DNA from 3 places in the Sinorhizobium sp. CB7 genome. Region 2 is predicted to be linked to each of the others. Evidence: predicted binding sites of a transcription regulator. Region 2 holds the regulator's gene; each other region holds the start of a gene.

Region 1 (9,912 bases), on a different contig from region 2:
TCTGGTCATGCGCCACCATCCGGAATGGAGCGGGTTCGCTGAAGCGTTGGTCGACCGGGTCAGTGCGCGGCTTGCCGCCTTGCCGGGGCTCGTCGGCTATAATGATGCGCAGGTCCGCCTCTTCGAAACCCATGCGGGCGAGACCGGCTTCCGCATTATCAACGGCATCCCCTGCCTGATTTCGACGGACGACCGGCATACGGTGCCGCTGACGCTGATCACCGAATGTCCCGATGAGACGATCTATGGCGACGGCTTTATCGACGGCCACACGGCGCAGATGGAAACCGTGCTCGCCGCCTATGACGCGTTCCAGGAGCTCAGCGCTGTCGCTTAAAGGCTGGTCGCGTGAAAAGACATTCACACGATAGGCTTTAAGCTTTTGTTTTTATGCATATCGTTGCCGCAAACCGCTGCACACTTTTGCGCGACATGCATTAACGATCATCGTCCTTGTGAGATGCTCACCGGTCCGCTTTCGGTAAGTTCGGTATAGGCGAGCGTCTGGTCGAGATGTCGCGCGCGCCAGGAGAGAAGCTTTTCCGCATAGGCGAGCCGCATCGTCGCATAGGCGGGATCGGCGGCGCGGTTGTCGAGTTCCATCGGATCCTTGCCGAGATCGAAGAGCAGCGGCGGGAGGCCGGCGAAGTGGACATATTTGAAATGCTCGTCTCGGATCACGGCGAGATTGCATTCGTTGGAGCTGAGGCCGAAGTGACGCTCGGCGTCGCCATTGGTGATGTCGCGGAAATCGAACTCCCAGAAGACAGCTTCGCGTCGGCCCTGGGGGCAGTCTCCTGCGAGGTAGGGAAGCAATGAGCGGCCGTCGATGTGATTTCGAGGGGTGACGTCCAGCTGCTCACACAGTGTCGGGAAGATGTCCGCGGCGCTGGTGAAGTCATCGATCTGCCTCCCCATCACAGCCGGATGGCGCGGATCGCGAATGACAAGCGGAATATTGTAACTGCCGTCGAAGAAGCCACCTTTGCCGAGCATCCAGTGATCACCGGCCATTTCCGCGTGATCGGAAGTGAAGATGATCAGCGTATTGTCCCAGGCGCCGTGCTCCTTCAGCGCCTGCCAGATGCGGCCGAGCTGGGCGTCGACTTCCGCGATCATGCCGTAATAGATGGCGCGAATGGCGGCGAAATCCTCAGCAGTCCAGTCACTGACCTGACCTGTTGCGCCATGGATGAAGCTAGCCTTTTTAACCTGAGGCATGGCATAGGCGAGATAGGGATGGACGGCTTCTTCCGTCCTGCGGTCCTCGGCGCGTGCGAACGGCGCCCCATCTCCCGGCGCGAACATGGTGTTATAGGGCTCCGGCACTGAGAAGGGTGGATGCGGGCGCAGAAAGGAAACGTGGGCGAACCAGGGTGCATCCTGCTCGCCCAGCCAGCGGATGAATTCTCCAGCGAGGAAGGCTGTCTGTGTCTCATCCTTTGAATAGACGGGCGGGGCCGTCGAGATTTCTCCCGGCCCTGACCCGGTCGGAAGATGGACGTCGCGGGTAAAAGCATTGGCATGGCCGCGCGAACGTAGCCATGAAAGCCACTGTTTTTCATGCTCGGGCAGGAGCTGGCGCGGACTGAATCCGGGCAGCACCCCTTCGTAGGTCCTCAGATGCGGATCGCGGGCGTCCATGACGCGCGGATCCGGAGCCGTATCGGTATAGCCGAACAGTGTCGGATCGTAGCCGGCGCGTCTTGCGGCAAGCGCCAGGTTGTCGAAACGGGCATCAAGCGGCGAACCATTTCGGCAGACACGGTGATTCATCTGGTAAAGGCCGGTATAGAGCGTTGCCCGCGCCGGCGAACAGGGGGCTGCGCTGGCATAGTGTTGCCGGAAGAGAACACCTTCGCGGGCCAGCACATCGATGTTCGGCGTCTTCACGGATGGGTGGCCGGCGGCGGAAAGGCAATCGCCGCGCCATTGGTCCGCCGTGATAAGAAGAATGTTCGGCATAGGGCGCCCCCTGTTGTCCTCACCAGCGCGCCAGACCTAACCGAACTGTCTTACGGGAAAAAGACGAAGGGAACTGTGTAACAAGGATCGTCATCTCAAACGATCATCTTGCATGAAGTCTATTCCAGAACTCCGCCTAGTTCGACAAAGGCCGCGCCATTCCCGGGGCGATTCAACCGTTCGGATAATTGCGCGACTTTACCCTGACAAGGACCCTCCGACGGGATTTGTCCTCAATATCGCGATTGCTGATGGCAGCGATCGCCGTCGTCACGAAGGCGGAAGCAATAAGGATGACTACAGCGCTGCTTGCGAGAATTTCGGGCATATGCGGCTCCTTCTGAATGGTCGCTTCGGTCTGCCGACCGTCGCCTCTCCAGCTCTCCAAAAAAATATACGCCCTGATGCCTGTATGTCATAGATTTGACTTTGATGACCTATTGTCAATAAATTGTTGACAATTGGCTGAAAGAAAACGGGCGTTTTGACGCCCGTTTCCAGAAGGTGACAGCTGAAGATCAGCGGCACGGCGCCTCGTAACGGCGCCCGTAACGGTCTTGATAGATGCAATAGCCACGACGCTCGGTCGACCGGCCAATGAGAGCGCCAGCCAAGCCGCCGGCCACGGCACCGACGGCGGCTCCACCCCATTTATTGGTAACCGCACCCCCGATGATGGCGCCGCTTGCCGCACCGATCGCAGTGCCTTTTTCGGTCGCGGTGCAGGATGCCAGCGCGCCGACAATGGCGCAAATGACGACGAATTTTTTCATGATGCTACTCCCTTGGTTTCCCTGGCCTGTACTTCAGTCAAATGCGTCCCATCAAAACGAGTATGAGGATGATGATCAAAACCAGACCCAGTCCGCCCGACGGACCATATCCCCAGCCCCGACTATAACCCCAGTTCGGCAGAGCGCCGATCAGGAGAAGTATAAGAATGATAAGCAGTATAGTGCCAAGCATGACCTTATTCCTCTAACATGAACCTCAGTTGAACAAGAAAACTTCCGTTCCCGAAATTTGTTCCGTAAGTCCGGAAAGCCCACTTCTTCCAGAGGTTTGCTACGGTCCTTTACTTAGGCAGATAATTAACACCGGAGTTGGAATCCGGATTCCCCCAGCTTGGCCCGGATCTCATTATATGGTTAAAAAATCGTTTTAATACAATAGCTTGTGGTGAACGAAACGGGAAAATGCCGTTGTCCGTGATTCGTCAGCGATTCGTTCCGCTTTTGATCAAAAGGTTAATGTGCGTTCGGCGTGGAGCCGGTTAGTTGGTCGGAAACGGCTGGGACCTTTCAAAACCATCAAGAAAAGATGAATCCTGGCTGGTAAGAGGTTAAAAAAAAACATTCCGATGATGGAATTCCTCAAGCCGGCTATTCAGCATATGGATTTCAAGGGGCCACCACGATCTAGATGTAGTCATAAACAAAGCGGGAACATAGCTTGGTCTGTGATTCGTCTCTGATTCGTTCCGGCTTTGGCCAGATTCTTAACGCCGATGATTTTCCTGTTGGAATTCGCGCTCGATCAGAAAAAAATCTATTAGTATTTACAGTGCATTAACTTTCATTGTCCTGACGCTCATGCCCTCCCCGGAGAATGGTTAACGCATATTCGTTCCGACTCTAGAGCGATTCAGAGACGATTCAGGATGTGGTGGGAAATTTCGATTCAAAATCAATATATAGCGGTGAACAAAGCCTGAATCTCGCAGAGTCAGCGATTCGTCTCCGATTCGTTCGCAGGCTGTTCCGAATCTTAAGTCGCCTACCCGTAATGCCCTTAATCAATGGCACGGGACGGCTATGGATGTGCAGAATTCCTTGTCCACTCGCCAGTCTTTTTTCCATTCAGCTCTTGCGTTTGCGCGGCGGGCTGGCCATGTGTTCTCTGCTTCACCGGAGAGCTCACTTGACCTGAGCGCGTCCTGCGCTCACCTTTGACGGACCCATGACCCTGACTTCGCAGCCCACGATCCTGAGCGGACGCGGCGTGACCGCGGTGCTCGGACCGACCAATACCGGGAAGACGCATTATGCCATCGCGCGCATGGTTGCGCACGGCACAGGCGTAATCGGTCTGCCGCTGCGGCTGCTTGCGCGAGAGGTCTATACACGCGTCGTCGAGAAGGTCGGCGCACAGCATGTGGCGCTGGTGACGGGAGAGGAAAAGATCTCCCCGCCGAATGCACGCTTTTCCGTCTGCACAGTCGAGGCGATGCCGCGGGAAACGCGGGCCTCCTTCGTGGCGATCGACGAGGTGCAGCTTGCCGGCGATCTGGAGCGCGGCCACATCTTTACAGACCGGATCCTGCATTTGCGCGGCCGGGACGAGACATTGTTGCTCGGCGCCGGCACCATGCGGCCGATCCTCGAGCACCTGCTGCCAGGGATCACCGTTCTGGAGCGGCCACGCCTGTCGCAGCTCTTCTACGCGGGCCAGAAAAAAATAACGCGGCTGCCGCAGCGTTCGGCGATCGTCGCCTTTTCCGCCGACGAGGTCTATGCCATTGCCGAGCTCATTCGGCGACAGCGCGGCGGGGCGGCGGTTGTGCTCGGAGCGCTCAGTCCGCGTACCCGCAATGCCCAGGTGGCACTCTATCAGGCAGGCGATGTCGAGTATCTGGTTGCGACCGATGCTATCGGCATGGGGCTCAACCTCGATGTCGATCACGTCGCCTTCGCGCAGGACCGCAAGTTCGACGGGTACCAGTTCCGCAACCTCAATCCCGGTGAGATCGGACAGGTTGCAGGCCGCGCCGGGCGCTATCTGAAGGATGGTACGTTCGGTGTCACCGGACAGGTCGATCCCTTCGACGACGAACTGGTGCGGCGTATCGAGGCCCATGAGTTCGACAATGTGAAGGTCTTGCAGTGGCGCACGAAGGAGCTCGATTTTTCGTCCATCGCGGCATTGAAGGCGAGCCTGGAAGCGGCGCCGCGCGTGGCGGGATTGACTCGCGCGCTTCCTGCGGTCGATCAGCAGGCGCTGGAACATCTCTCCCGATACCCGGAAATCATTGACCTTGCTGACACGCCTGCCCGAGTGGAGAAGCTCTGGGAAGCATGTGCGCTGCCGGACTATCGCCGAATAACGCCGGCCCAACACGCCGATCTCATCTCCACCCTCTTTTCCGATCTCGTGCGCTATGGCACGGTGAATGAAGACTTCCTCGCCGAACAATGTCATCGTGCAGACAGAACCGATGGCGAGATTGACACGCTTTCGGCGCGAATCGCGCAGATAAGGACGTGGACCTATGTGTCGAACCGGCCAAACTGGCTTGCCGATCCGACACACTGGCAGGAAAAGACGCGGGAAATCGAAGATCGATTGTCCGATGCGTTACATGAACGGTTGACGAAACGCTTTGTTGATCGCAGGACATCTGTGCTCATGAAGCGCCTAAGAGAGAATGCGATGCTGGAAGCTGAAATCAGTGTGAATGGTGATGTCTTTGTAGAGGGGCATCATGTGGGGCAGTTGACCGGGTTTCGGTTTACACCTGTCTCGGGTGCGGAGGGACCGGACGCCAAGGCCGTGCAGACGGCCGCCCAGAAGGCGCTCGCTCTCGAGTTCGAAGCACGCGCTGCTCGTTTGCACGCCGCCGGTAACAGTGATCTCGCGGTGAGCGCCGATGGTCTCATCCGTTGGCTGGGCGATCCTGTTGCGCGCCTGTCGGGCAGCGATCACATCATGCGTCCGCGCGTGATCCTGCTTGCCGATGAGCAATTGACCGGCAATGCACGCGATCATGTTGCCGCTCGTATCGAGCGATTTGCCAACCATCATATCAGCACCGTCCTGAAGCCCTTGGACGACCTTTCCCGCGCCGAGGATCTGCAGGGGCTTGCCAAGGGCCTTGCCTTCCAGCTCGTCGAAAATCTCGGCGTGCTCTTCCGTCGCGACGTTACGGAAGAGGTGAAGTCGCTGGATCAGGATGCGCGCGCTTCCATGCGCCGCTATGGCGTACGTTTCGGGGCTTACCACATCTTCATGCCGGCGCTTCTGAAGCCCGCTCCGGCCGAGCTGATCACGCTGCTCTGGGCACTGAAGAATGACGGGCTGGACAAGCCCGGCTACGGCGATCTCATCCCGGTGCTTGCCGCAGGCCGGACGTCCGTGGTGACCGATCCAGGCTTCGAGCGCACCTTCTACAAGCTCGCCGGTTTCCGTTTCCTCGGAAAGCGCGCGGTTCGCATCGATATTCTGGAACGTCTGGCGGATCTCATCCGTCCGCTGCTGCAGTGGAAGCCAGGTCAGGCTTCCCGTCCGGAAGGCGCCTATGACGGCCGTCGCTTCACGACGACGACCGCGATGCTCTCGATTCTCGGCGCGACGCTCGAGGATATGGAAGAGATCCTGAAGGGCCTCGGCTACCGCGCTGATCAGATCAAGGCGGAGGATGCCGCGGCATTCCTGGCTCAGCAGGACGCCTCCTCGGCTCCGGCTTCCGAGACTGTGGAAGCAGCAGACAAGGCGGATCATGACGATGCCGACAGCGCAAGCGATGAGCCGGCTACTGAAACTGCGAATGCCGACGCCCCGGCTTCCGCGGAAGCCGCGCCCGCGCCTTCGGACGCAGCGACCGGCGACGGGCCAATGGAACCTGTCGAGCCGAAGCCCGTTCTTCTTTGGCGCCTGGCCGGTCGTGGCGACAATCAGCAGCGCAATGGGCAGCAGCGCAATGGGCGTCCTCATGGCGAGCGTCGCAACGGCGGGCAAGGTCAGCATGGCAACCGGCGTCAAGGCGAGCAGTCGGGCGATGGCGCTCGCGAGGGTCGTGACAATCGCGGGCATCGCGGCAAGGACGGCAGACCGCAGCATCAAGGCAATCGCAGCGACCGAAACGAACAGCGCGGCGAGCGGCAGGAGCGTGGCGAGCGCAAGGATCGCAACGACCGCAACAACCGCGGCGGGGCACAGCCGCTTCGCTTCGAGGCGAAGCCGCCACGCAAGGAGAAGCCGATCGATCCGGATTCCCCCTTCGCCAAGCTTGCGGCGCTCAAGGAGCAGATGAAGAAGTAGATCATGACGGAGAAACAGCCACAGACCGGTTCGCGCCAGCGTATCGACAAGTGGCTGTTCTTTGCCCGCATGACGAAGTCCCGCTCGCTGGCGCAGGCCCATATCCAATCCGGCCATGTGAGGATCAACGGCGAGCGAGTGGCGCAGCCGAGCCAGGCCGTCAAACCGGGCGATCGGATCGAGCTCTCGTTCGAGCGGCGTGACGTGGTGCTCATCGTCCGGCTGCCGGGAACACGGCGTGGCCCCTTCGAGGAGGCACGGCTCCTCTATGACGACCTGACGCCGCCGCCAGGTGAGACAAAACGTCTCACTCCTTACGAACAGGCGATCCGTGCCCGGGGGGCCGGTCGGCCAACGAAGAAGGAGCGGCGGGCAATCGACCGGCTCATTGTCGACGAGGAATAGGCTTTCCGTGGAAAACTCTCTTCGCGGCGGGCCGATTTCTGGATTGTTTATCCTTGAAATCGGTCGATAAAGCCGGTACCTGACAATCAACTTGCCGGAGGACGTGCGTGTTCCCGATGCGCATCCGTATGTCCGCTCCGGCGCGAGGGGAGGCGACGTTCCAGGTCGCCTGGCCTCTCAAGAGGAAATTCCTGGAGTCCCCTCATGACATATGTCGTGACCGATAATTGCATTCGCTGCAAGTATACCGATTGCGTGGAAGTCTGCCCTGTCGACTGTTTCTATGAAGGAGAGAACTTTCTCGTCATTCATCCCGATGAATGCATCGATTGCGGCGTCTGTGAACCTGAATGTCCCGCCGAAGCCATCAAGCCCGACACTGAGCCGGGCCTCGACAAGTGGCTGAAGCTTAATGCCGAATACGCCTCCATCTGGCCGAACATCACGGTCAAGCGCGATGCGCTGCCGGAAGCCAAGGAGATGGACGGCGTGGAAGGCAAGTTCGAGAAATATTTCTCTTCCAATCCCGGTTCCGGCGACTGATCAGACGTCGTCGAAGCGGGTTTTGGGAGGCCGTCGGGGCCCGAAATGCCTCATGGCGGATCGGGTGAAGCGATATGCCGCGGGGGACCGCGGCAAAGCAAATTATTGATTTCCTCATATTTTTGTGATAGGTTGCCGACACTGATCCATTTGCGGCATAACGCATGCCCAAAAACCATCACGAAAGTAAAAGCAATCCACACGCGGTTTCCGTGACATATCAATGCCTTGACCTGTCGGATCCCTGATCGCGATGAATGGAAATATTTTGCTTCTGTCTGGCTGGACCAGAGCCAAGTCACCCGACGGGAAAGGCCGTCTCATCCGGGCCTGACTGACCCGGCCCCGGTATCAGTACCGGGTGCGTAACAGGGAGTTTTTGAGAAGTATGACGACCCAGCAGAAAAAGCCTTCAGCACGCCATGGTTTCAAGACCGGTGAGTCGATTGTGTATCCCGCTCATGGCGTGGGTACCATCACGGCCATCGAAGAGCAAGAAGTTGCAGGAATGAAGCTCGAACTTTTTGTCATCGACTTCGAGAAAGACAAGATGCGTCTGAAGGTTCCGGTTGCCAAGGCAATGAGCATCGGCATGCGCAAGCTTTCCGAGACGGATTTCGTCGATCGCGCGTTGAAGGTTGTCCAGGGCAAAGCACGTATCAAGCGCACCATGTGGTCGCGCCGTGCGCAGGAATATGATGCAAAAATCAATTCCGGTGATCTTATCTCGATCGCTGAGGTGGTTCGCGATCTCTACCGGGCCGAAAACCAGCCCGAGCAATCCTATTCCGAGCGTCAGCTCTATGAAGCTGCACTGGACCGGATGGCCCGTGAAATTGCAGCCGTGAACAAGATGTCCGAGACCGAAGCTGTTCGCCTTGTCGAGACCAACCTCAACAAGGGTCCCAAGCGTGGCAAAGTGGTCGAAGAGGACGATTCTCAGGACGAAGCCGCCTAAGGCAACCCTAAATTCTCATTGAAAAAAACCCGGCCTAGAGCCGGGTTTTTTTTGGAACTTTTTCCCCCTTCGCGCGTTTCACTTTCGTATCTGTGGGCTTGTTGCGGGAAAGGGGCTTCCCGCTTCGGGCCTGTGCATTTGAAACAGGTTCCAGAGGAGCGGGTAATGCGACGTCAATCCAGCCTTCTTTTTTGGGCGAAGAGGCAAGAGCGGCGTAATGGCGCTGTTTAGATGACATATAGGGCCGGCTCCCCATAAATCTAGAGCCGCCTGGGACTGCATTAAAATTCGGATTTTGATCTGGGCAGCGATGCCCGGAAACGATGTTTGCCGCCTTTTCACTACTTACGGCACGAGGCCGAGGCTTTTAAGGAGACCGAAATGAAGAACGTGTCTGCAGATCGACGCATGATCAAGATTGCGATGGCCGCTCCTTATCTCGCCCGCGACGAGGAGCATGATCTCGCCATCCGCTGGAAAGATCATGAGGATCGCAGCGCTCGCAACCAAATTGCCATGGCACATATGCGCCTGGTGATTTCCATGGCGGGCAAGTTCCGCAATTTCGGTCTGCCAATGAGCGATCTCGTTCAGGAGGGTTATGTCGGTCTGCTGGAGGCAGCCGCCCGCTTCGAGCCCGAGCGTGACGTCCGTTTCTCTACCTATGCGAGCTGGTGGATTCGGGCTTCGATCCAGGATTATATCCTGCGCAACTGGTCCATCGTGCGCGGCGGAACGAGTTCGGCGCAGAAGGCACTCTTCTTCAATCTGCGACGGCTGCGCGCCAAGCTTGCGCGCGGCGACACCCAGCTTACCGTCCAGTCTATCCATCAGGAAATCGCGATGGCCCTCGGTGTCAGCCTTGCCGATGTGCAAACCATGGATGCCCGGCTTTCAAGCAATGACGCGTCCCTACAGGCCCCCTCGGTTTCCGGCGATGCCGATAGCGCGGAGCGCATGGACTTTCTCGTCAGTGACGATCCCCTTCCGGACGAACAGGTTTC
Region 2 (9,912 bases):
CCGGCGACCCGGATGCGGCAGAACCCAGCAGCCGTTGGAAGGCCGGCTTTCGCGGCCGCCACATCAGTACGAATCCGGTGTGCAAGGCCGCCGGCACCAGCAGTCCGGCGGCCATGACGAACCCCGAAACGCCCTGGACGATCCCGATGTATCCGATCCCGCCGCAAATCGCAGAAAGCGCAGTGATCACGCCGGTCGCGGAGGCAGGTGACAGGCCACTGTCGAGAAGCAAATGATGCAAGTGCCAACGGTCCGCCGACATCGGGCTGCGGCGGTCAAGCACGCGACGTATCATCAGGCTCAACGTGTCGATAATCGGAATGATAACGACCCAAAGAAGAGCGGCAAATGGGATCGCGGAATCGCCGGCTGCCAGCATGAGGATGACGTAGGAAAGGGTCGCGCCAAGCGCTGTACTCCCGGCATCGCCGAGGAAGATACTGGCGCGTGGACGCCATGGGCTTCTCATATTGAAGATCAGGAAGCCGCAGATTCCGACGAGAAGTATCTCCAGGGAAGGCATGACGTCCGAAGAACCTGAAAATCCGGAAATCACGAGCAGCCACATGATGGCAACCGCCGCCGCACCACCTGCAAGTCCGTCGACACCATCGAGCATGTTCCAGGAGTTGACAAGGCCGGTAATGAAGCAGGTGCTGATGACGAAGGCTACCAACGCCAGGGCTGCGATCTCAGTGTGAAAGAAGTTAAGCGACAGGGATGACGTATCGAATTCGGCGACCATGATGAGGGAAGCCAGCAGTTGGACCAAAAGACGCCTGAATGCCGAAAGTTGATAGCGATCATCGGCGACACCGAGCGCGAGGATGATCGCCAGGGCGAGCCAGTAGTTCACAGAGAGGCTTAAAAGCTGTCCGCTCACGCTGGAAACGATCGCGAAGGCAGCGAATATCGCAATGCCTCCGCAAAGCGGTATATGCCCGTCATGGCGCTTCCTCGCATCAGGATGGTCGACCAGGGCAACGGTAACCGACACCCTTCTCAGCACCGTGATGAACGCAACGCAAAGCATGAAAGCGAGAATATTGCTCAGTATAAGCCCAGACATCTTGACCATCCCCTCGGCGCGCGACGTAGCCGATCCCGACTGCAAGCCAGAGACCCTGCGACGGAGGATAAAATCTCCTGGGAGTTTGCTGATACGTGGGAAAAAGAAGCCAATTTTCAGCCATAAGACGTTGCCGGCGAATAGGCCTACTACTTGCGGCGATATCGGTCGCACCCCAAAGGGCAATGAAATTCGATGGACCAACGCCTTTCCTTTGGAAAGGCGTTCATGCCGGAGAAATCGCAAGAAGAGGTGCGCGTCTGGCTATGACTGGCAGACCCACCTCATCGAAAAGGACGCCCCTTCGATTACCGAGAGCCGGTCGATAGTGGCGAGATCAAGTGACGGCCGCCGAAAATAGCAGTGATCGGTTATGCGTGGCGAAAAGACCTGGTGAGCGCGGTTGCGCCGGGTCCGAGCGGGGCATGAATTTAAGGCAATGCCCGGCAGCTCGGAGCGATGCGAACGACCAGCGAGTTTATATTACTGGATGTCAGCGTAGCCAGTAACACCGCTACCGTAATTTGGGCCCATGCCTTGCGGCTGTGCGTAAGTTGTGTTGCTTGCGCCAGTGGTTGCGCATCCTGAAAGCGTCAAAAGCGCCATTACTGCGGCGGCCAGAAGATATTTCAGAGGCATGGTGTTCTCCGATCATGGGTGGCTGCCAGGCCTCCAGGGGCCAGATCCAAGATTTTCCATTAAATCATCTTCGATGGCAAGCGAGCTTATACGTTCAACCGGAGTTGTACCGCGCGGATGAAAGCAAATGAGGGCATTCAAGCGCGTCGACGAGATCAGCCTGACACAGTTACGAGCCAAGCGCCCCTGCCGATTCCACATGAGAACAGATCGAGACCTTATCCTCTTGTCGGCGTGGAATGATGCAGTGATATCCGAGATAATGCTTCTATAACAATAAGTTAAGTAGAGACAATGGCGGAAGAGGTGGGATTCGAACCCACGGTACGGTTTCCCGCACGCCGGTTTTCAAGACCGGTTCCTTAAACCACTCGGACACTCTTCCATCTTGCTGAAAAGGTTGAAAAATCTACATTCTGTTGATTTCTCGAAATCGGCGATTGCGACCGATTTGCTACCCAATCATTCGATGGGTGGCTTTTTAGCAGCTTTGATCGCAGCGTCAACTTGTTCCGCAGCGTTCGCCGGATAGCTCGTGTGAGCCCTAAAAGTATCCGACCAACCATCGAAGTTCTATTCGACGACGATTGGGGGAAGCGCAAGGACGAACTTAGAGCAGGCTTGCCCCTCATGGCATCGGCGCTGCGGCCTCAACCTTACCTTTGCCGATGCCATCCGCCGGCTGACGACAACAAAACGACCCTCTTTTCTTACAGAGAAGCACAGGTGCCCATGGCCCTTTCACTAGAGCAACGTTTATCCAAGCCAAACGGTCCCCGACCGATTGTTCAAAAACTTCGATTCTCCAGTGTTAATTCAATCGCCGCTTATTCACGCCAATGGTGCGCTACCCACGGTGTGGGGAGGATATAGTGCCGCAAGTATGTCAACGGTGACTTTGTTCCCCTTCGGTTGGCCTTGAAGACGCCGAGTATGTGATCGAGCGGCGTCGCTGACAGGCCTTTGGGGCCGAATTTGCCGTCAATCGCATTTTGGGGATGAAAACCGCGTGGAAATAGAACAACTCGCGCGCTGGTCGGCAAGTGCGGGACGAGTACGTAGTTCAAGGGCATTGGCCAACGACAGTCCTGTCTGAAATGCAAAACCCAGCGTCGAGGATAGAACTTCAGTTTGCCCGGCGCGTTGCGGGTGAGAAAGCGTTGCTCGTATTTATATTCATCGGCGATCGCCTGAGGGTTGGCGCGAAACTTTTCCTGCAAGGGGACGAGCTTGCCTACGGGGAATCGGAAGACGGAGGATTGGCCGAGACGCTCGAAGGGTGTGGTCTGGTTTTGAGCCATGACAACATCATCCGGATTTCCAACCTCGAAGAACGGGTCGAGAGACGCGACGACAACCAAATCGAGATCCAGATAGAGCACCGGACCGGAGAGGCTGCCGAGCTTTGGACCCCAGAGTCTTGCCTTTTGCCAAATGCCCTTCGTGTTCACCGGCATTTTCTCGAGATCAAGATCCGGCAGGTCTTCGCACAGTATCCCCGGGTTCAATCCTTCCCTGTTGTCGGTGAAGCAGGTGAAGGTGAAGGGCGGTGTGATGTTGCGAGCAACCATACCGTAGAGTCGATTGATGAATGTTGCACCGTACTTGGTCCCCCAATTCATGCAAATGACTTGCTTGACGCCACCGCTCGCGGCAAGAATTCTCGTCATCATCCCGCTGAATTTTCCTGAACGACCAAAAGAATTTTTGCGCCAATGTCACGGCACGCGCAGACACCATTCAGCGCCGCTTGCAAAAATGTGCACGTGTACGATTGCATTTTAAACCTGCCAAGTATCGACCGGGTCGTGATCTTCGAATAACAAGCAACCCGACCGCGATCAATCCTGCAATCAGTTACACTTCACGTCTTCACTGAAGTGATGTTACTTTGCCTCATCAGCCGAAGAAGCGAGTTGCAGAAGAATAAAAGCCACTGTTGCCTCGTCTCAAATATCGCGTCGCTGAAAACGCGGTATGAAGGACCCAGCGCGATGGCGGGACGTGAAATCTGCGACGGCCTTCCACGATCAGTATGGCGACACACATTGACGACGGGGGCCGTAATAGGGCTGATAAGTGTTGTCCCATGCGCGATAGGATCGATATCGACTGTAGCACCAGTTCGCGTGCCCATTGCCGCCGTAATATCTCGGCTGCGACGCCAGAGCGCCGATGATCGCCCCTGTCGCCAACCCACCGATGATAGCGGCTGCAGCGTCTCCGTGATCGTACCTGCGATAGTGACGGCGCCGATAGTAGCCGTCGCGGTAGTAATCACCGCGATAATAGCCGTCCCGATAGCTGTAGCGACCGAAATAGCTGCGTGGGGAGTTATTTTCACGGTCCCACCGCCTGATATGGGGATTGTTGCTGCCGTAACGAGGAATGAACCTTCGATGATCGACTTGCTGAACATCCGAGGACGCCTCGACTCCAGGCATTGTCATTGCGGCGGGCAAAGGAAAAGCTTCGGCCGGGGCAACACCTGTAAAGGCAGTTGTGGCCGACAGGATGATGATGGCTAGCTTTTTCATGTCTTCCTCACCTTGTCGGAATGATGCGAGCATCGCATATCATCTTACCCTCAACGTGAACCGAAGGTGAACGTTCGAGCGCTCCCGAAAATGTTACCGGGACGTTCCGCCTTCAATTCAAGCGCCGGGTCCGAGCACGACAATGCGGTGAGCGACGTTCATGCCGGGTTCCCGCGACATGCCTGCCTTTGGCAGGACGCCACAGCCTATCTCTCGTGCCACTGTGTGCGGTTTCGGCGAGCCTCAGAAACCCATTGGAGGCGCATAGAAGCAGCGCACGGTATATTCGTTTGGGAAAAGGCAAAGATGATAGGCGCCGTCCGGAGACTCCATCGTTTGCGTCTGAGGAACGAAGAACACGTGCTTGTGTGTCGCCAGGCGGTGATCACCGGGCAGCAGGGTCACCTGAAATCCCTTCGGAACGGGACGAACCGTCTTCGATGAAATTTGCTGGCAATCACCGTTGTGGCCGTCTCCATTGCAACAATAGGGCTCATAGGTAAAGCCGGACGGAGCTTCATGCGCGCCGGCAGCAGTGGCAAAAATTATGGCAATCCCTGCAAGAATCATTCGCATGGCATCCTCGCTTTTCCGAAAAGCGGAGATCTGCGGCAGGCCGCTTTATCCGCCACAGCACTAAAGTAGAGGCCGATTGAAAACGGGCTAGAGCGATCTGCACCGAACTGCTACCGGCGGCACCACTTGGTCCTGAAACAACTAATATGCCCTATTGTCCGGCATTTTTCAGTCCAAATTCCAACATGGGGCCTGAAGCAAAAATATTTTGAGTATCTCGAAAACTTTCACGAAAATTTAGGTACTTGCGGAACACATATGGAACATATAGTGTCTGTTCTGGCTTTGTTTCACCGATCTGGGGTTCCAGCAAAAATGTTGACGCGCAAACAACAGGAACTGCTCCTTTTCATACACGAGCGGATGAAGGAATCTGGTGTTCCGCCATCCTTTGATGAGATGAAGGACGCGCTCGATCTGGCATCAAAATCGGGAATCCATAGGCTGATCACAGCGCTCGAAGAGCGTGGCTTCATTCGCCGCCTGCCCAACCGGGCTCGCGCGCTTGAGGTTATCAAGCTGCCCGAGGCCTATAGCCCGAGTATTCAGCCACGGCGCGGCTTCTCGCCGAGTGTCATCGAAGGAAGCCTTGGCAAGCCTCAGCCGATTGCGGCTGCACCGATAAAGCCCGTTACTGAGGATCCCGGCAAATCCGTCTCCATCCCGGTGATGGGCCGCATCGCCGCCGGCGTGCCGATCTCGGCCATCCAGAACAATACGCATGACATCGTCATTCCCGCCGACATGCTCGGCAGCGGCGAACATTACGCTCTCGAGGTCAAGGGCGATTCGATGATTGATGCCGGCATCTTCGACGGCGACACGGTCATCATTCGCAATGTTACGACGGCCAATCCCGGCGATATCGTCGTTGCACTGGTGGATGACGAGGAAGCAACGCTCAAACGGTTCCGGCGCAAGGGCGCATCGATTGCTCTCGAAGCAGCAAATCCCGCTTACGAGACGCGCATCTTCGGCCCCGATCGCGTCAAGGTTCAAGGAAAGCTCGTCGGGCTCATTCGTCGCTATCATTGATTGAAGCGGGCGTTTCCAATGTTGCCTGCTCCGTGAAGCGATCCGATCGCCAATCATAGGCGCGGTGCCGGTTCCAGGGCCTCTCCAACGTATCGAAGGCGGTTTTGATAACCGGCCCTTCCTGATCGAAGCGTATTTCCACTGCGCCAGTCTTGCGTAGTGTTTCTCCGGTGAAAAGTGCCGCACCCGACCTGCAACGGTCAAAGCGGAGCCTTATCGACGTGATGACGATCTGAGCGGTGTCGCATGCCGGGCCAAGATAGGCAGCATCGTCGATCGTCGTGACTACCTTTCCGTTCGGCAGCTTCGTCGTGCACCATGCCCTCTTTGCGCAGACGAAGCCCCTATCCGTTCCTGCCTCCGTTGCGGCACGCATGGCTTCCCTCGCCTGCTGGCGTTCTGCAGCATCCAATCTGCGGCGGGACTTGCTTGAAGCGGAGGGGTTGGCCTGCTCCCCATCAATGGTTTTCGGCCTTCGGTGCTGAGAAATCGCAAGCGCATGCTGCCACTGTTCGAAGATGAAACTCGGCGGGCGATCGCGATTGGTAGCGAGCTCGTCGTCATGAATCACAGCGACAAGCCCACCATCCTCGGAAATCAGCATGTCCGGCTGTGGCGCCGGCGGCACTAGGCATACGAGAATCAATGCGATCGCAAGCGTGAGCGTTCCCGTGTGCCGCAATTTCGTGCGAAGCAGAGTGAGCAGCAGAAAGCCCCCGACCATGACAGGAAAGAACCACGACGGCAGGCGCCCGACGTCGATATTGCCGCCCCAGTCCGCGATGGTCTTTGCAATGGCGATGACGAGATCGAGGCCGAAACCGACAACCTTCCATAGCGTTGGATCCAGACCGAAGGGCATCAGCAGCATGGCGAATAGCCCCGCCGGCATCACGATGAAGGTTATGACCGGCATGGCAGCCAGGTTGGCGGCAAGGCCATATGTCGCCAATCGGTGAAAATGCTCGATTGCAAAAACTGCCGTGGACAGACCTCCGATCAGAGATGTCAGCAAAATCCCACCGAAGAACCGCGCGGCCAGCAACAGGGCAAGCAAGGCAGGATTTGTGGTATGGAATGGCGTATGAGCGGGCCGGTCCTTCCAGACCGCGTAGCCTGCAATCAGTGCCAGCGTAGCAGCAAACGACATCTGGAAGCTCGGCCCCAGAACTTCGGATGGCGATAGCACCAGTATGACGATCGCCGACAGGGCGACATTGCGGAGGCTGAGCGAAGGGCGGTCAAAGAAGACCGCAATCAGCATGATGGCCATCATGATGAAGGCGCGTTCGGCGGAGACTCCGAAGCCGGAGATGAGGAAATAGGCAGTAACTGCAACAAGCGCACCGAAGGCCGCGATCTTCTTGGTCGGATAAGCTTGAGCCATCCCGGGAAGGAGGCTCAGTACGGAACGGAAACCGATAAAGAAGATGCCGGCCGAAAGCGCCATGTTCAGCCCGGAGATGGCGATGATATGCGCCAGTCCGGAAATACGCAGTGCCTCAGTCGTCTCCTCCGAAATGGCGCGCCGCTCATCGGTGACGAGCGCGGCGGCGAAAGCGCCGGTATCGCCCGGCAGAATCGAGCGAATGCGATCCCCTATTCCGGCTCTCAGTCCGTGGAGCCATTTTTCGACCGCAACCATCCGCGGCTCTTCGGTGTCGGCCCCTGAACGAGGTACGCGTTGCGGCGCTCCGTAAAAATAGCCGTTCGCACCAATGCTATCGAAATAGGCACTGAAAGCGAAATCATTCAGCAGCGGCAGGGCCGGCCCAGCGGGCGGTACGAGACGCGCACGCCCGGTCAGCGTATCGCCTATTTCGAAGGGAAGATCCATGCCGCGCGAGATAACGGAAATCCGCCTCGGCGGGCGTTTGATCGCTGGCAGTTCGGTCTTCTCCAAGGCGAGGATATAGCGCCAACGCCCCTGCCCGCTGGTCTCACGCCGCTCGACACGGCCCGTCAATGTCGTGGTAACCGCGGAATCGAGAACCACGGTCTGCGAACGCCACGTCTCCACCTGAGACAGCACCATGCCAAGGAGAACAAGAAGACCGGCCCAAACGGTCCGTTTCACCAGAAGCTCGGCATCCCGCGAGACAAAGAGTATGCAGAAGCATACGAGAACAGCGACAGTGAGTGCGATGGCCGAAAAATCGGTTTCAGTCTTAAACCAGATGACGGCGCCCGTTCCGATACAGACGGGAACAAAGAGAAAGGTATGGCCATGCGCCTCTTCCTCGCTCGACATCCACCGGAGGCTGGACCGGGCCTCGCCCAAGATGTTAGCGGCACCGACAGCGAATCGCCTCCGATGCCACGTCCTCGCCGGCTGCCTCGCCTCGGCACGTATCGGTGCCGAAAAGCCGCTTGGACCTTCGTCTATTCGCAGATCCCTGCCCTGCCGTTCGATCGTTTCCGGCTCCGGCATCTACCGCCCCGAATTGGTCAAAAACGGCAGAAGATTGCAACCACTGCATGATTTTCGCAATCACAATCGATTAAAATTCAGAGAAAATACAACTTTGCAAAAATCGCACCTGAACGAGCCGTTTCTTCTATGCAGAAACGCCATTGCTGCTCTGCCTAAAAGTTGATTTTGCAATGCACAATTCAGCGCCAGAGTAACTTGGCATTAGCGTCACGATCATATAGCTAATCGGTAGACGCTTAACCCCTATGGCGCTTTTATGGCGCCAACCGCCATTTTGGAGGATCAGCATGACGGAACAGAGCGCAACACTGAAAATCGGCGACAAGTCGGCAGAATTGCCGGTCAAGAGCGGCACAATCGGACCGAACGTTGTCGACATCGGTGCCCTTTACAAGCAGACAGGTTCCTTCACCTACGATCCTGGTTTTACCTCGACCGCTTCGTGTGAATCCAAGATCACCTATATCGACGGCGATGAAGGCGTCCTGCTGCACCGCGGCTACCCGATCGAACAGCTCGCCGAACATGGCGACTTCCTCGAGGTTTGCTATCTGCTTCTCTACGGCGAACTTCCGTCCGCCGCTCAGAAGAAGGACTTCGACTATCGCGTGACCCATCACACGATGGTACATGAGCAGATGTCTCGCTTCTTCACCGGCTTCCGCCGCGACGCCCATCCAATGGCCGTCATGTGCGGTTGCGTCGGCGCACTCTCGGCCTTCTATCACGACTCCACCGATATCGCCGATCCGCATCAGCGGATGGTCGCAAGCCTGCGCATGATCGCCAAGATGCCAACGCTCGCCGCGATGGCCTATAAATACCATATCGGCCAGCCCTTCGTTTATCCGAAGAATGACCTCGACTACGCTGCGAACTTCCTGCGCATGTGCTTCGCCGTGCCGTGCGAGGAATATGTGGTCAATCCGGTGCTCGCACGCGCCATGGACCGCATCTTTATCCTGCACGCCGATCATGAGCAGAACGCATCGACATCCACGGTTCGTCTCGCTGGCTCCTCCGGCGCGAACCCCTTCGCCTGCATCGCGGCAGGGATCGCCTGCCTCTGGGGACCGGCCCACGGCGGCGCCAATGAAGCAGCGCTCAACATGCTGAGCGAGATCGGCACGGTGGACCGCATTCCGGAATATATTGCGCGCGCCAAGGACAAGAACGATCCGTTCCGCCTCATGGGCTTCGGTCACCGCGTCTACAAGAACTACGATCCGCGCGCCAAGATCATGCAGAAGACGACGCACGAAGTTCTGGGCGAGCTGGGCATCAAGGACGATCCGCTTCTCGAAGTCGCGATCGAGCTCGAGCGCATCGCACTTACCGACGAATACTTCATCGAGAAGAAGCTCTATCCGAATATCGACTTCTACTCGGGCATCACGCTGAAGGCCCTCGGCTTCCCCACGACCATGTTCACCGTGCTGTTCGCGCTCGCCCGCACCGTCGGCTGGATCGCACAATGGAACGAGATGATCGAGGATCCGGATCAACGCATTGGTCGCCCGCGCCAGCTCTATGTCGGCGAACCGAAGCGCGACTATGTTCCGGTCTCGAAGCGCTGAGATCACTACTGCATGTTTCCTTAAATCGGAACCGATTTAAGGATA
Region 3 (9,912 bases), on a different contig from region 2:
CGAACCACGTGCGGCACTGGCCAAGCTTTCGCGTGACGAGATGCGCAACGTCGCCTTTTCCGCCGGCGATATCGTGGTCTTCTCGTCGCGACCCATCCCAGGCAATGAAAAGGCGATCCAGGATATCAAGAATGGCTTGATCGAGCAGGGCATCCACGTCATCACCGATGCCGAGGCGCTGGTCCATGTCTCCGGGCATCCCCGCCGCAATGAATTGCAGAAGATGTATGAATGGACTCGTCCGCAGATCGTCATACCTGTCCATGGCGAGGCAGCGCATCTGACTGCACACAAGGAACTGGCCGAGCAGTCGGGTATTGCGACCGTACCGCGCGTTCGCAACGGCGACGTGCTGCGGCTGGCGCCGGGACCGGTTGAAATCGTGGATGAGGCACCGCACGGGCGCATCTACAAGGACGGCTTGTTGATCGGCGATTTCGACGAGATGGGCATCGGCGAACGCAAGAAGCTTTCCTATGTCGGGCACGTCGCCGTCAATGTCCTGCTTGACAATCGTTATGACATCATCGGCGATCCTTCGGTTGTTCCAATCGGCCTGCCCATCTATGACGATGAAGGCGAAGACATGGAAGATACGCTCTTTGACGCCGTCGCCGGCGCGATCGAAAGCGTCCCGCGGGCCCGTCGCAAGGATCTCGACATGTTGCGTGAGGCTGTCAGGCGCGCCGTTCGTGCCGCCTCCAACCATGTCTGGGGTAAAAAGCCGGTTGTTACGGTGTTTATAACAAAAGTCTGACGACAGCGCCGCGTGTCCTTTCAGATGCATAAAGGTCGCTGTAGCGCTTTGAATCCTGCATGTTTTTATCTAAGTCGATCCCGACTTAAGGAAACATGCAGTAGTGACGGACTCGCGTTCGCCGGTGCCGCGATGATAAAAGCAGGGGAGGTTTTCATGATCGGACGCGTCAATCACGTGGCGATTGCGGTTCCCGATCTGGCGACTGCAACCGCTGCCTATCGCGACATGCTGGGGGCTGCCGTTTCCGAAGCTCAGGCCCTACCGGAACACGGTGTCACGGTCGTGTTCGTGGCGCTTCCCAATACGAAGATCGAATTGCTCGAGCCGCTTGGCGAATCCTCGCCCATTGCGACCTTCCTTGCCAAAAATCCCGATGGCGGCATGCACCATATCTGCTACGAGGTGGACGATATCATTGCGGCGCGCGACCGTCTGGTGACGAGCGGGGCGAGGGTGCTTGGCGGTGGCGAGCCGAAGATCGGTGCCCACGGAAAGCCTGTTCTTTTCCTTCATCCGAAGGATTTCGTCGGCACGCTGATAGAGCTGGAACAGGCGTAATCGGGGTCGGCTGCTGCGGCAGAGTGACACAAAGAAGGTCGTTCCACCGCGAAATCAATTCTCCACCTTTGAGTTGGCGTCTATTTGGCCGTATAAGCTGTACCACGGGTGTCATGAAGCGGCTTTTGCGTCGCTTTGGAGAAGCGAATGATCCAGCAGTTTCTGTCTGGCCTTGCGGTTTATTTCATTATCTGGTGGATCACGATCTTTGCGGTTCTGCCGATTGGACTTCGCACGCAGGCAGAAGACAATGACGTCGTGCTCGGTACTGTCGAAAGCGCGCCGAGCCGTTTTCGCGCTGGTCTGGTCTTCTCATTGACGACCGTGATATCGGGCGCAATTTACGGCGCTTGGTATATTTGCTCGACCTATCTCGAGCTCGGCTTTGACGCACTTCCCCAAATCGGCCCGGGTTTCTATTGATGCGACGTTTTCGCAGGCGAAGTGCCCTGGTCCATAGCAGCCTATTGATCGAAAGTTGATGAAAGGGCTATTGCTCAATATCTGAGCATATGCCACTTGCCACGAAATTGCCGTCGCTCTGTCATACGGCTGTCATGGCTATCGGGCAAAGAGCTTCCGTAACGGAAGGCGCCCTCACCTGACGAGAGCCGGCATTTCAACAGCCGCAGAATTTTGGGGAGTGCTTCAGGAAAAAACCAAAAAAAAACAAGGCTAAAAGCCTTGTTTAAGATATCGCGTGATCCTTAACCGTTGCCGGGGCTGCGAACGAGCGCGCCTAAGATCTGATCCTCCCAAGACTTGACCGCGAGAACGGCAAGAATTTAACCTTCTTGCCTCTTTTATGAGCTAAAGCTAGCTCAAAGAGTGGCCTTTGTCATCAGGTTTTTTTGCATTTTTGCTACACTCGGGTAAATTTTTTCTGTTGACAAGATTTTTTGGCAAGCCCTTATAAATGCGCAATTTTTTCGTCCTGGCTTGAGCTGGGTCTTTTGTTTGCTCCGCGAAATGGCAGCGCTTCGTTGATATGCCAATCCGGGTTTTCTTCCGGCGCTGAAGCGGCTATGAACCGTCAGCATCAATCTTTGCCTTCGATTCCGTTTGTGACGGAATCCCAACTTGGAATCCGCCAATGCGTCTGTCTCGTTATTTCATGCCTATCCTCAAGGAAAATCCCAAGGAGGCGGAGATCGTTTCGCACCGTCTGATGCTACGTGCCGGCATGATCCGACAGCAGTCGCAGGGCATCTATTCCTGGTTACCATTGGGCAAGCGTGTTCTGGACAAGGTCAACAACATCATCCGCGAGGAGCAGAACCGTTCTGGCGCCATCGAGCTTCTGATGCCGACGCTGCAGTCGGCCGAACTCTGGCAGGAAAGCGGTCGCTATGATGCCTATGGCAAGGAGATGCTGCGCATCAAGGATCGTCAGGACCGTCCGATGCTCTATGGCCCGACGAACGAGGAGATGGTGACGGACATTTTCCGGTCCTACATCAAGTCCTATAAGGATCTGCCGCTCAACCTCTATCACATCCAGCTGAAATTTCGCGACGAGATCCGCCCGCGCTTCGGCACGATGCGTTCGCGCGAATTCCTGATGAAGGATGCCTATTCCTTTGACCTCACACGCGAGGGGGCCGAGCATTCCTACAACAAGATGTTCACTGCCTATCTGCGCACGTTCACCCGACTTGGCCTGCGCGCCATTCCGATGCGGGCAGACACCGGCCCGATCGGCGGCAACCTCAGTCACGAATTCATCATTCTCGCCGACACGGGGGAATCCGAAGTCTTCTGCCACAAGGATTTCGTCAATTTCGACATTCCCGCGGCGGATACTGATTTCGATGATGTCGCCGGCTTGAAGGCGATCTTCGACAGATGGACCTCGCTTTATGCCGCGACCTCCGAAATGCATGACGAGGCTGCCTTCAATGCCATTCCCGAGAGCGATCGCCTTTCTGCGCGCGGTATCGAAGTGGGCCACATCTTCTATTTCGGCACCAAATATTCCGATCCCATGGGCGCGAGCGTCCAGGGACCGGACGGCAAGGAGCACGCCGTTCACATGGGTTCCTACGGTATCGGACCGACCCGCCTTGTTCCCGCCATCATCGAGGCTTCGCATGACGACAACGGAATCATCTGGCCGGCGTCCGTTGCGCCGTTCGATGGAGTGGTGATCAACATGAAGGCCGGCGACGAAGCCTGCGATGCAGCCTGCGAAACGCTCTATGCGTCGTTGACGAAGGCCGGCAGAGACATGCTCTACGACGACACCGACGATCGGGCGGGGACGAAATTCGCGACCGCCGATCTTATCGGTGTGCCGGTGCAGATCATCGTCGGTCCGCGTTCGGTCGCGAACGGCGAGGTCGAAGTCAAGGACCGCAAGACCGGCGCACGCGAAACGATGTCTGTCGAAGCGGCAATTAACAAGCTCTTGGGCTGAAATCATAACAGGAGGCGGCATGGCGAGTACGGCATTGGAGCAGCAGGAGACAAGGTCCGGCTCCTCCCCGGCTATTAGGCCGTTCTCTGCCTTTGAGCGCCTGGTAGCCTGGCGCTATCTGCGCGCCCGCCGCAAGGAAGCCTTTATTTCCGTTATCGCCGGATTTTCCTTTATCGGCATCATGCTCGGCGTTGCGACCCTCATCATCGTCATGGCGGTGATGAACGGCTTCCGCACCGAACTGATCACGCGCATCCTCGGTATCAACGGCCACATGATCGTCCAGCCGGTCGACGGCCCTTTCACCGATTATCCGGCTCTTACCGATAAGCTGGCAGCCGTCCCGGGGGTGACCCTCGCCTTGCCGCTGGTGGAAGGCCAGACGCTTGCTTCCGGCAAGGGCGGCGCTGGTACCGGTGCTCTGGTTCGCGGCATTCGTCCGGACGATCTCGCCAAGCTCAAAACGGTGTCGAGCAATATCAAGTCCGGTGATCTTGTGGGTTTTGCCGCCGGGCAGGGCGTACTGATCGGCTCGCGCATGGCCGACCAACTGGGCCTGGGAGTGGGCGATCAGATCACGCTGATTTCGCCGGAAGGCGACGTGACGCCCATGGGCATCAATCCGCGCGTCAAGTCTTATACCGTTTCCGGCATCTTCGAGATCGGCATGTCGGAATATGATGCGACGATCATCTATATGCCGCTCGAGGAAGCTCAGCTCTATTTCAACGCCGACGGTCTGGTGCAGTCTATCGAGCTCTTCGTCAGCAATCCGGACGATATCGACAATCTGCGAACCAAGGTCGAGGCCGCGGCCGGACGACAGATCTTTATCACCGACTGGCGGCAGCGCAATCAGACCTTCTTTTCCGCCCTGCAGGTCGAACGCAATGTCATGTTCATGATCCTGACGCTGATCGTGCTCGTGGCCGCGCTCAACATCATTTCCGGCCTTATCATGCTGGTGAAGGACAAGGGCAGCGATATCGCAATACTGCGCACCATGGGCGCAAGCTCCGGTTCGATCATGCGGATTTTCTTCATGACGGGTGCTGCGATCGGCATCGTCGGCACCCTGGCGGGCGTGATCCTAGGTGTCGTGGTCTGCATCAACATCGAATCGATCCGCGAATTCTTCTCCTGGATAACCGGAACCGTCCTCTTCGACCCCCAACTCTACTTCCTCAGCCAGTTGCCGGCCGAGATGAATATCGGCGAGACCCTCTCTGTCGTCATCATGGCCCTGACCCTGTCGTTCCTGGCGACGATCTTTCCGGCCTGGCGGGCCTCGCGTCTCGATCCGGTCCAGGCCCTGCGCTACGAATAAGGAATTGCAATTTCCATGAAAAGGAACGTCGTTCTTGAGCTCTCGGGCGTCGAGCGTCATTACGGGCAGGGGGAAACGCTCCTCTCCATCCTGAAGGGGGCGGATTTCTCGCTGCGCAGCGGCGAGATCGTGGCGCTCGTTGCCCCCTCCGGCACGGGCAAGTCGACGCTTTTGCATGTTGCCGGGTTGCTCGAACATCCCGATGGCGGCGAGGTCATCGTCAATGGCCATGCCTGCGGCGGCCTTTCGGATGAAAAGCGCACGGCCATTCGCCGCAACGAGATCGGCTTTGTCTATCAGTTTCACCATCTGTTGCCGGAGTTTTCCGCGCTCGAGAACATCATGATGCCGCAGCTCATCGCCGGCTTGTCATGGGGCGAGGCACGCGCTCGCGCCGGCCAGCTTCTCGACTATATGCGCATTGGTCACCGCGGCGACCATCGCCCGGCCGAACTCTCCGGCGGCGAGCAGCAGCGCGTCGCAATCGCCAGAGCCGTCGCCAATGCGCCAATGGTGCTGCTCGCCGACGAGCCGACCGGCAATCTCGATCCCGATACTGCCCATTATGTCTTCGATGCTCTCGAGGCTTTGGTCCGGCAATCGGGCCTCGCCGCACTGATCGCGACGCATAATCACGATCTGGCGCGGCGTATGGATCGACGCGTGACGATCAGCGACGGAAAGGTCGTAGAGGTCTGAGCCCTATTCTGCGGTCTTGAAGCCGCAGACGCCCTGGCCAATATCGTCGTTCCAGTCTTCGATCTTGACGGTCTTCACGTCGGCTTGCGACGTGCTGCCGTTTTTTGTCAGCCGGCCGGCGAGAAGGTTGTAGTCGCAGGACCCATTGCTGTTCTGATCGAGCGTGTCGTAGTAGCTGTAGCTGTAACCGGCCACGACGAAATGCCCATTGCGATAGGCCAATGTCAGCATCTGTTCCCATCGGTCACGTCCTACGCCGCTGTTTTCCGAATGGACCGCTATCGAACCATTCGCCAGTCCCTTGATCGAAGGATCCTGGCCGAACAGGCCGTCAAGGCTTGCATTGCCCCATACCTTCTTCGGCGCCTCCACGGTCAGCTTCAGAAGCGCATGGTCCTTGTCCCGCAAATAGATATAGACGCCGATATCCTCGCCATCCTCGGCGGGTGCGACCAGCAGAGCTAGATCCTGCTGCCCGTCCTTGTTCCAGTCGCCTGTCGCGCCATCGATGATGCGGTCTGCGGAAATCGGCTCGGCAACCGCCGCAACCGCGGAAAAAAGCAGGAAGAGGCCGGTCAAACCAAAGCGCATATTTTACTCCCGTTTCGATGGGGTTCCAGTCTGGGCACAAACCAATTCCTAAATCGTTAGCAGCTTTCCAAGCGGTGAGAAGGCGCTGGAGGCGCAGCGGGCAGGCGGAACCGGCATAAAAAGATTCCTGTTGACAATGGAACATAGATGGAACAAATTAGAAACATAACGAGTAAGGAGATGCCAAATGACTGATATTATTCGTGACATCGCAGCATTCGCCTCCATTGCCATGTTCGTCGCCAGTTTTTCGCTCATCATGATGGCGATGTAATTTCCTGTTCCGGCCTGTCATATTCCCTGCTTCGACTTCTGGACTCTGTCGCCCTCAATGCCGACAATGCACCGCTGATTCATTGAGAAGCGAGAAGGCGTGTCATGGCGGAACAGGCAGGTAGTAGCGTTGCGGATCGGATCGGCGAAACGCCGGAATTCGTCCATCTGCGCGTGCATTCCGCCTATTCGCTGCTTGAGGGAGCGTTGCCCCTCAAGAAGATCCTGGCGAAGGCGGCATCCGACAATCAGCCAGCGATCGCCATTACCGACACAAATAATCTCTTCGTTGCTCTGGAGTTTTCCCAGAAGGCGATGGATGAGGGCTTGCAGCCGATCATCGGCTGCCAGGTTGCGATCGATATGGAGGATGACCTCGACACCGAGAAGCGGGGAGGGCATCAGGCGTTTGCCAAGTTGCCGTCGATCGTGCTTCTCGCAGCGACCGAGCCGGGATATGAGAGGCTGGTCGATCTCGTCAGCCGCGCCTATCTCGGCGGCGAAGGCAACCAGGCGGTTCATATCCGCGCTTCGTGGCTGGATGACCTCGGAACAGATGGATTGATTGCGCTGACCGGTTCCCTGACGGGGCCGATCGATATGGCGTTAAGGGATGGGCACGGCGCCCAGGCCCAGGCCCGTCTTCTGAGGCTGAAGCAGCTTTTCGGCGACCGGCTTTATGTCGAGCTGCAGCGGCATGGCACCTATGACCGTCGTCATGAGCACCGGATGATCACGCTTGCCTATGAGCACGATCTGCCGCTGGTCGCCACGAACGAGGCCTTTTTCCCAACGCGTGACGATTACGACGCCCATGATGCGCTGATGGCCGTCGCCCACAATGCCATCGTTTCCGATGACAACCGTTTCCGCCTGACTCCGGACCATTATCTGCGGAGCAGGGCCGATATGGCCAAGCTCTTTGCCGATCTGCCGGAGGCGCTCGAGAGCACCGTGGAAATCGCAAGACGCTGCTCTTTCGTCCTGAAGACACGCAAGCCGATCCTGCCGCGTTTCACCGGTGCGACGGCGGACCCGGAAGAGGCCGAGCGTGCCGAGGCGGCGGAGTTGCGCCGCCAGGCGATCGAAGGCCTCGACAAGCGTCTTGCGACACTTGGCATGTCACCGGGTTATGAGGAAAAGGATTATCGCGAACGACTGGAATTCGAGCTGAGCGTCATCGAGCGCATGAAGTTTCCGGGTTACTTCCTGATCGTTTCGGATTTCATCAAATGGGCCAAGCAGCACGATATTCCTGTAGGGCCGGGCCGCGGTTCGGGCGCGGGCTCGCTCGTTGCCTATGCCTTGACCATCACCGACGTCGATCCGCTGCGCTTCTCCCTTCTCTTCGAGCGCTTCCTCAATCCGGAGCGCGTCTCGATGCCGGACTTCGATATCGACTTTTGCCAGGACCGGCGCGAAGAGGTGATCCGTTACGTCCAGGGCAAGTACGGCCGCGAGCAGGTGGCGCAGATCATTACCTTCGGTTCGCTGCAGGCTCGCGCGGCCTTGCGCGATGTCGGTCGCGTGCTGGAGATGCCCTATGGTCAGGTCGACAAGATCTGCAAGCTGGTCCCGAACAATCCTGCTAACCCGACGCCGCTTTCCAAGGCAATCGAGGAGGAGCCGCGCCTGCAGGAGGAGGCTGAAAAGGAGCCGGTCGTTGCGCGTCTGCTCGACATCGCCCAGAAGATCGAGGGTCTTTATCGCCACGCCTCGACCCATGCCGCTGGCATCGTGATTGGCGACAGACCGCTGTCGAAGCTGGTGCCGATGTACCGGGATCCACGCTCCGACATGCCGGTCACCCAGTTCAACATGAAATGGGTCGAGCAGGCCGGCCTGGTGAAGTTCGACTTCCTTGGTCTGAAGACGCTTACCGTGCTCAAGACGGCGGTCGATTTCGTCGCAAAGCGCGGGATCACGATCGATCTTGCCAGCATTCCGCTCGACGACAAGAAGACCTATGACATGCTCTCGCGCGGCGAGACCGTCGGCGTGTTCCAGGTTGAAAGCGCGGGCATGCGCAAGGCGCTGATCGGCATGCGACCCGACTGCATCGAGGATATCATTGCCCTGGTCGCACTCTACCGTCCGGGCCCGATGGAGAACATTCCGGTCTACAATGCCCGCAAGCATGGGGAAGAGGAAATTGATTCGATCCATCCGAAGATCGACTATCTGCTGAAGGAAACTCAGGGTGTCATCGTCTATCAGGAACAGGTGATGCAGATCGCCCAGGTGCTCTCCGGCTACTCGTTGGGTGAGGCCGACCTTCTGCGCCGCGCGATGGGCAAGAAGATCAAGGCGGAGATGGATCAGCAGCGCGAGCGGTTCGTCGACGGCGCCGTCAAGAACGGTGTGTCGAAGCCGCAGGCCGATGTCATCTTCGATCTGCTGGCGAAGTTCGCCAATTACGGATTCAACAAGTCGCATGCGGCGGCCTACGCCATCGTTTCCTACCAGACTGCCTACATGAAGGCGCATTACCCCGTGGAGTTCCTGGCCGCCTCAATGACGCTCGATATGTCGAACACCGAAAAGGTCAACGACTTCCGTCAGGATGCCAAGCGTCTCGGCATCGAGGTCATCGCTCCCTCCGTGCAGACATCTTTCCGCCATTTCGAGACGGGTGAGAACCGCATTTATTATGCGCTCGCCGCTCTCAAGGGCGTCGGCGAATCAGCCGTCGACCATATCGTCGAGGTTCGAGGGGATCGTCCTTTTGCAAGCATCGAAGATTTCTGTCTCCGGATCGATCCGAAGCAGATCAATCGCCGTGTACTCGAAAGCCTCATCTATGCCGGAGCGTTCGATTGCTTCGGTGTCGATCGCGCCCAGTTCGCCGCCGGTCTCGATCGCATAATGGGCTATGCCCAGCGCGCCCAGGAAAACCGGACAAGCGGCCAGTCCGACATGTTCGGCAGCGGCTCTTCCTCCGGCCCGGAACGGATTTCATTGCCGCCCTTCACCCCTTGGCTCGCATCGGAACGGCTGCTTCGGGAATTCCAGGTCCTCGGCTTCTATCTTACCGCCCATCCGCTCGATTCCTACAATGCCATCCTGCAGAAGATGCGGGTCCAGACATTTGCCGATTTCTCTGCAGCCGTAAAGCAGGGGGCGGCCAATGGCCGTCTGGCCGGCACGGTGATTTCAAAACAGGAGCGCAAGACGCGCACCGGCAACAAGATGGGCATCATCGTCTTCTCGGATTCATCGGGCCAATTCGAGGTCGTGCTCTTCTCGGAGATGCTCAACCAGTATCGCGATGTGCTGGAAGCGGGAAAA

What was found. Region 2 encodes LexA, which represses DNA repair genes until DNA is damaged. Its sites were predicted from a motif close to TGTTCNNNNTGTGTTCNG; they were not measured.
Region 1: a site for LexA is predicted at 3,711-3,728, ahead of AAE029_RS32560 (helicase-related protein). Genes of this name have one in related genera too.
Region 3: a site for LexA is predicted at 6,489-6,506, ahead of dnaE (DNA polymerase III subunit alpha). Genes of this name have one in related genera too.

Annotation. Positions count from the first base shown of each region.
Region 1 covers NZ_JAULLL010000026.1:28,587-38,498, forward strand. The annotation lists gene AAE029_RS32535 (M14 family metallopeptidase) at 1-337, shown strand, start outside; gene AAE029_RS32540 (alkaline phosphatase family protein) at 445-1,965, opposite strand; gene AAE029_RS32545 (hypothetical protein) at 2,138-2,293, opposite strand; gene AAE029_RS32550 (YMGG-like glycine zipper-containing protein) at 2,484-2,741, opposite strand; gene AAE029_RS32555 (DUF3309 family protein) at 2,776-2,931, opposite strand; gene AAE029_RS32560 (helicase-related protein) at 3,925-7,002, shown strand; gene AAE029_RS32565 (RNA-binding S4 domain-containing protein) at 7,003-7,407, shown strand; gene fdxA (ferredoxin FdxA) at 7,612-7,950, shown strand; gene AAE029_RS32575 (CarD family transcriptional regulator) at 8,339-8,908, shown strand; gene AAE029_RS32580 (RNA polymerase factor sigma-32) at 9,290-9,912, shown strand, end outside.
Region 2 covers NZ_JAULLL010000019.1:35,097-45,008, forward strand. The annotation lists gene AAE029_RS28420 (MraY family glycosyltransferase) at 1-1,069, opposite strand, end outside; tRNA gene AAE029_RS28425 (tRNA-Ser) at 2,004-2,093, opposite strand; gene AAE029_RS28430 (glycosyl transferase) at 2,536-3,381, opposite strand; gene AAE029_RS28435 (BA14K family protein) at 3,739-4,245, opposite strand; gene AAE029_RS28440 (hypothetical protein) at 4,489-4,821, opposite strand; gene lexA (transcriptional repressor LexA) at 5,137-5,856, shown strand; gene AAE029_RS28450 (ComEC/Rec2 family competence protein) at 5,837-8,287, opposite strand; gene gltA (citrate synthase) at 8,578-9,867, shown strand.
Region 3 covers NZ_JAULLL010000015.1:18,640-28,551, forward strand. The annotation lists gene AAE029_RS25350 (ribonuclease J) at 1-757, shown strand, start outside; gene mce (methylmalonyl-CoA epimerase) at 914-1,318, shown strand; gene AAE029_RS25360 (DUF1467 family protein) at 1,466-1,741, shown strand; gene proS (proline--tRNA ligase) at 2,412-3,734, shown strand; gene AAE029_RS25370 (lipoprotein-releasing ABC transporter permease subunit) at 3,754-5,061, shown strand; gene AAE029_RS25375 (ABC transporter ATP-binding protein) at 5,077-5,760, shown strand; gene AAE029_RS25380 (hypothetical protein) at 5,764-6,351, opposite strand; gene dnaE (DNA polymerase III subunit alpha) at 6,730-9,912, shown strand, end outside.